DNA from 2 places in the Lysinibacillus sp. FSL K6-3209 genome. Region 2 is predicted to be linked to the other one. Evidence: riboswitches for the same ligand, from Rfam matches in the RefSeq annotation. Region 2 holds a riboswitch; the other holds the start of a gene.
What was found. A riboswitch is a leader RNA that binds a small molecule or an ion and turns the genes downstream of it on or off. The one in region 2 is predicted to bind FMN.
Positions count from the first base shown of each region.

Region 1 (3,434 bases), 310 kb from region 2:
ATTTGACGATGAACAACTTGAACAAATGTTGAGCAATGCCCCGAAGCTTACTGACCACCGCTCGAAAGACGAAGTGTTAAAAAGATTGCTTGCTGATGCACGTTTACAAGACAATATACATCTTCAAGAGGCCATAGTAGATGAAGTAAAAGAACAACAAGCACAATCATTGCCTGCTCAAGAAAATATTGAACCTATAAAACGACGCAAGAGTAGGTTGCCTATTTTAAGTAGTGTTGCTGCAATTTTTGTACTATCAATAGCAGGGTACATCTATGTATCGAACAATTCTTCCGTAAAGGATGAAGCAAACGCCCCAATCGAAAATTATTCTTCCATGCAGGAGGATCGGTCGGTCACAGAAAGTGAAAATGCAGATGCAGATAGTGTGATGAAAGCGAATATTGGTGCTGAGCATGCTCGTATCCTATCGTTGCGGACATCTGTTTACGAAGATGATTTAGTCGATGCAGTCGTTTTCAGAATTGGTTTACCTGGTGGCAAGGCTGATAGTATACCAATGACCTATATTATTAAGAACGAAAAAATAACTGCTGATTTTGGGAAGAAGAAACCAACAACTTTACAAATGTATAAAAAATACGCACCTCAAATTGATGAAGAAGCAATGGGTTTAACGGACTATCATCCGTACAAAGGTGAGTTAAAAGAAGAAGGTAAGACGCTTGTGCACGTATTACCAGAAGAAAATGATTATGATGTAGCTTCGGCATCTGTCACGAAATATTTAAGCTCGTTAAAAGATACTTTTTCCGAATCCGAATATAAAGCCATTGCCATTAAACAGGCAGATGGTTCAGCTTACGAGTTTTCGCAAGCAGAAGAGCCGAGTGAGCCTATAGCGCTAACAAAAGATAATCATTATAACTATTATTTATATACAGAGGGAAACGGGACTGAATATTTATCGCCTGATTTCCATCAAACGTATCCTACTGTGACAGAGGCTCTACTGGCGATGCGAGACAAAAAGGATGATGTTTATGTGCCAGTTGTTCCGGAAAATGTCACATACACTGTAAAAGAAGAAGAAGATGGGGTTGTGGTCACATTTGACGCACCACTTGATTTAACGACAATGGATGCCGTACGGGCAACACAATTAATCGAGGCGATGATGTTGACTGCGTCAAGCTTTGATAAAAAGATACGTTTAGATAACATTGTACAGGAAAGTTGGGAAGGCTTTGATTTAACAAATTTTTTACCAATGCCTGTAGGTGCCAATAAACAAATGATGCCATAATATAGAAAACAGCTATCAGATAGAGATAGCTGTTTTTTTATAATTGAAATACCGCGGGTAAAGCACCTTGATTCGCGGGTAAATGATAAAATATCGCGGGTAAGTGACTTTGCTCCGCGGGTAAGCTACTCCATGATTTCTCGCAAAATGCTTCATTTATTAAAACATACAAATTTAATCGGATTATTTTAAGCAGAAGTATTTACTTTTATGTGATAAAACATTATAGTTAGTTTATAAAATAATATTGATTCATCTTCGGGGCAGGGTGAAAATCCCGACCGGCGGTAATAGAGTTGTAAATCGCTAGTGTAGTAGTAAGCTACAGTAGTTCGCATGATTTACTAGATGGCTCTTCAGCCCGCGACCTGTGCAAAGATTTTTTTGCATGGCTGACTTGGTGTAATTCCAAGGCCGACAGTATAGTCTGGATGGGAGAAGATGAAGGTACGATCGTCATTCGTTGTTACGAATTAAGCTATGTGCGAACGTTTTTTTAGTGTGTCTTTAAGTGCACGCTATGCACAAAAAATAGCTAGTAATGGCGTTATTTACTCATGCCTTTTCTCCCTTATGCTGATTTGCATAAGGGTTTTTTCGTGAAAAACAATCGATTACGTCGTAACCTTTCTTCTTGCAAGATTGAATCAGCAAAGAGGAGAGAGTTTTCAATGAAGAAAAATGTCAAACTGCAATCGTTTATTACGATTGGTATGCTGAGTAGTATTTCGTTTTTATTAATGTTATTTAATTTCCCGATTCCACCGTTCCCAGCCTTTTTGGAAGTGGATTTCAGTGATATGCCTGCCTTACTTGCAGCCATCACGATGGGCCCAGTAGCAGGTATTTTAGTAGAGCTATTTAAAAATGTCTTAGATTGGATTTTCTCTGGTACGCCAACAGGAGTGCCAGTTGGTCATATTGCAAACTTTGTAACAGGCATATTATTTATTTTACCAGTATCATTTATTTTTAACCGTTTTAAAACGATTGGAGGTCTTGTTGGAGGATTAGCAACAGGAACGATTGTGATGGCGGTTGGAATGAGCTTGTTAAATATCGCAGTATTTTTACCGATGTACACTTATTTCTTAGGAATGGAGCCAGTCGTTGGCGATTCATTATACACAATGATTGTTGCAGGCATTTTACCATTTAATATCGTGAAAGGTGTGTTATTAACGGCGATTATGGCGTTATTATTCACAACGATGCGCAAATGGATCAACCAACAACGCACAATGTATTTATCAAAATAATTCATTTCACCTCGAGCATATTGAACTGCACACCAATTGTTAGACACATCTAACAAATGGAGGTGCAGTTTTTTTATGGATCCAATAGCATGCTGGGAAATTCAGGAACTGTCTAGTCTAATTTACTATTTTAATGTACAATTAATAAGAGATTAGTTAGTTTTGAGGAGATTGAAGAGATGAGTGAGAATAAAGGACAATGGTCTAGTAAATTAGGATTTATTTTAGCATCAGCGGGTGCGGCAATTGGGCTAGGGGCTATTTGGAAGTTACCCTATGTCACAGGGCAAAGTGGTGGAGGCGCATTTTTCCTGATTTTTGTGCTTTTTACATTATTAATCGGCCTACCGATGTTATTATCCGAGTATATTTTAGGGCGGGGTACGCAATCGGAAGCTGTCACTGCCTATAAAAAAGTTGTGCCAACGAAACCGGCATGGGCTTGGGTTGGACGTATGGGTGTATTGGGTTGTTTTCTATTATTAACCTTTTACAGTGTTGTAGGAGGATGGATTTTTATTTATAGCGGCCTTGGAATATCGGGTGCAGTTATTGATTCTTCAGTTAATCCAGGCGATTTATTTGGAAAGATTATTAGCACACCGTGGATTACATTACTAGGTTTAGCGTTATTTACATTAACCAATGTACTTGTTATTTCGCTAGGTGTACAAAATGGTATTGAGAAAGCAAATAAATGGATGATGCCATTGTTATTTGTGATGTTTATCATTCTTGTTATTCGTGCATTAACTTTAGATGGGGCAATGGAAGGTGTGAAATTCTTCTTATGGCCTGATTTTTCTAATATAACAGGTAAAGCGTTACTAGAGGCGCTAGGGCAGTCATTCTTTGGTTTGGCAGTAGGTTTCTCTTGTTTGGTTACATATAGTTCGTATTTGAAAAAA
Region 1 covers NZ_CP150264.1:1,369,401-1,372,834, forward strand. The annotation lists gene MHH88_RS06430 (RNA polymerase subunit sigma) at 1-1,267, shown strand, start outside; FMN riboswitch at 1,518-1,714, shown strand; gene MHH88_RS06435 (ECF transporter S component) at 1,939-2,526, shown strand; gene MHH88_RS06440 (sodium-dependent transporter) at 2,706-3,434, shown strand, end outside.
Region 1: another riboswitch for FMN. It lies ahead of MHH88_RS06435 (ECF transporter S component); the one in region 2 lies ahead of ribE (riboflavin synthase).

Region 2 (3,434 bases):
TGCTTGATTTTATATTAACAAGACCTGTAAAGGTAGGATCCTATATCGGTGGAAAACTTTTTTCTAATTTCTCATTTGTAGCGCTTAGTGTGACATTTGGCTATTTTGTATCTTACGTTTATGTAAATTTCTTGTTTAGTAATATTCCATTTTTTACGCTGATATTAGCGCTTGGATTTTACTTAGTATGGGTACTTTTTATGATTTCTTTTACTTCGATGATTAGTACTATTTTTAATGGACAGGGCGTTATAGCTTTAATTAGTATCGTTTGCTTGTTACTGTTGAAAATCATTAGTGGTTTACATCCAATAATTGATTTAGTGAATCCTGCTGGCATGAGTCAACAGGCAATGATGGTATTAATAACAGGTTCAATAGATTCACAACTATATGGAAATATGGTGATAACGTTCATATGGATTACTTTAACTGTAACAATTTCGCACTATTGGATTTCGAGGAAGAAATACCATAAAAATTAATAGAGTATAGCTTTTTTTGGCAAAAATAAGTAATCAGCATGCGTGCATTAAAAAATTTTAGGTGGATAATCTATTAAAATAATGTTATCGTATGAAGTAACTAAATAATATATCCTTCAGGGTAGGGTGAAATTCCCAATCGGCGGTGATGAAGTAATTCAAAGTCCGTGAGCGCAAGCTGATTTGGTGCAAATCCAAAACCGACAGTTACAGTCTGGATGGGAGAAGGATGAAAGTATAAGCTTTTTAAATTCGTATGACTTTAAAAGGTCTATTTGGCTACGCTTATATGAAATATAACTTCCCATCGCTTCTGTTGGGAAGTTTTTTATTTAGGGAAAAATTGAATAGGTATCTGTTCTTCGGGGTAGGGTGAAATTCCCAATCGGCGGTGATGAAGCAATTCAAAGTCCGTGAGCGCAAGCTGATTTGGTGCAAATCCAAAACCGACAGTGATAGTCTGGATGGGAGAAGAACAATAAGATGGCAGCCTGTGGAAAATTTTTGTATTCACTAGGTTTATTTCGTGACGTCTTATGTATTAGTACTCCCAAACCCCTTTTATGCTAAAGGGGTTTTTTCTTTGTTTTGGTCATAAAAAATGAAAGGGGGATTAACATAACTATCAAAAGGTTTACGACATAGGTTTGAGAAAGTAGGTGGAAAAATGTTTACAGGTATTATTGAGGATATTGGCACAGTAAAAACCTTGCAAAGCGATAGGCAAAGTATGGAAATAACAGTGATTTCGCCCAAAATAGTAGCGGATGTGAAGCTCGGGGATAGTATAGCCGTTAATGGGGTTTGTTTGACAGTAACTCATTACAATGACCAAGAGCTGACAATGGATGTAATGCCTGAAACAGTGAAAGCGACGAATTTACAGCAATTAACTGTTGGTCATGCAGTCAATTTAGAGCGTGCAATGCCAGCCAATGGACGATTTGGTGGTCATTTTGTTTCAGGTCATGTAGATGGTGTAGGGAAAATTATACGCAAACGCCCAATGGCAAATGCGGTCTATATTGATATCGAACTTTCAGAGAACTTAACTAGCTATTGTATTCCTAAAGGTTCAATCACAATTGATGGAACGAGTTTAACGCTCTTTCATGTTGAAAAAAACAGTGTCACAGTATCGCTTATTCCACACACATATAAAGAAACCGTACTAGGTGTTAAAAATGTTGGGGCACTGGTCAATATTGAAACCGATTTAGTAGGCAAATACATTATTCACCAGTTAAAGGGTGGTCTGCAATCGTCAACCATTACAAAAGATTACTTAGCGAAGCATGGTTTTTAACCTGCTATAGAAAGAAAAAAACATACATTGAAAGTCAAATCTATTAGGAGGTGGCAATGTTGCTACATTCAATTGAAGAAGCAATTGCCGATTTAAAACAGGGCAATATGATTGTTGTTGTGGATGATGAAGACCGTGAAAATGAAGGAGATCTACTGGCCCTTGCAGAGTTTATGTCACCAGAAACGATCAATTTCATGGCAACATATGGAAGAGGTCTTATTTGTACACCTATTTCACAGCAGCTCGCACAAAAATTAGCGTTACAGCCAATGGTCATAAATAACACCGATAATCACCAAACAGCGTTTACTGTCAGTATTGACTATAAAGAGACAACAACAGGCATTAGTGCTTTTGAACGTGCTTTGACGATTCAAAAAATGATAGTGTCACATGCACAAGCATCGGATTTTCGTCGACCTGGACATGTTTTTCCGCTAATTGCGAAAGAAAATGGGGTATTAGAGCGCCGAGGACATACGGAGGCTACTATCGATTTAGCAAAACTTTGCAACAGTGTACAAGCTGGCGTGATATGTGAAATTATGGGCGATAATGGAGAAATGCTGCGCTTTGATGAGTTAGTCAAATATGCACAAAAACATAAATTAAAAATGATTTCGATTGACGCATTAGCAACATATCGTCGTCAACATATGCAAATAGAAAATTCACTTACTATGTAAAAGAGGAGAATGAAATGATGGGAAAAACATTTGAAGCACAATTAATTGGCAATGATTTAAAAATAGCGGTGGTTGTTGGTCGTTTTAATGAATTTATAACAAGTAAATTATTAAGTGGTGCATTAGATGGGCTAAAGCGTCATGGTGTAGACGATGATTTAATAGATGTTGCGTGGGTGCCAGGTGCATTTGAAGTACCGTTTATCGCAAAGCAACTAGCTGAAACGAAAAAATATGATGCCATTATAGGTTTGGGTACAGTTATTCGTGGCTCTACAACACATTATGATTATGTGTGTAACGAATCAGCTAAAGGCATTGCAAACGTATCGCTTTCGACAAATGTACCAGTTATTTTTGGGATTGTCACAACGGAAAATATTGAACAAGCGATTGAACGTGCTGGAACAAAATCTGGCAATAAAGGTTATGACGCAGCAATGTCCGCAATTGAAATGGCTAATTTACAAAAAATGATTGGCTAAAAGGATATATCTATATTTAGAATTAATGAATTATCTCACTGGTGTAAGATTTATTGCATAATTTTTTGGACATTGGGAAATATATGTTTATAAGTATTTTAGTAAAATAATTTGTTTGAATTTGGTTCAGTAGGAGATGAGAATATTCAATCAATAGAAAAAGAAATCGAATTGAAAATGTTGAAAGAATTATTTCAACGCTCTGCTGACGTAATTTTTCAATCCTTTACCTTTCAACAACATAAGGTTTATTTTATTACATGTGAGTCGATGGTCGATCAGTTTTTATTGAATAAGGTCATTATCGATCGAGTTCAATCTTTGTTTGAAGATAGCTCTGTAAAATTATTAGAGGACCAAATAAAAAACAATTTACACATTCCTAATCTTCAAAAAGTAACAAATTTGGACGATGTTATTACGCGTGTCTATTCAGGGTTTGTTTTGCTTTACTTTGAAGAGGAGAAAA
Region 2 covers NZ_CP150264.1:1,681,651-1,685,084, forward strand. The annotation lists gene MHH88_RS07960 (hypothetical protein) at 1-485, shown strand, start outside; FMN riboswitch at 594-719, shown strand; FMN riboswitch at 840-965, shown strand; gene ribE (riboflavin synthase) at 1,153-1,791, shown strand; gene ribB (3,4-dihydroxy-2-butanone-4-phosphate synthase) at 1,848-2,480, shown strand; gene ribE (6,7-dimethyl-8-ribityllumazine synthase) at 2,498-2,965, shown strand; gene MHH88_RS07980 (spore germination protein) at 3,143-3,434, shown strand, end outside.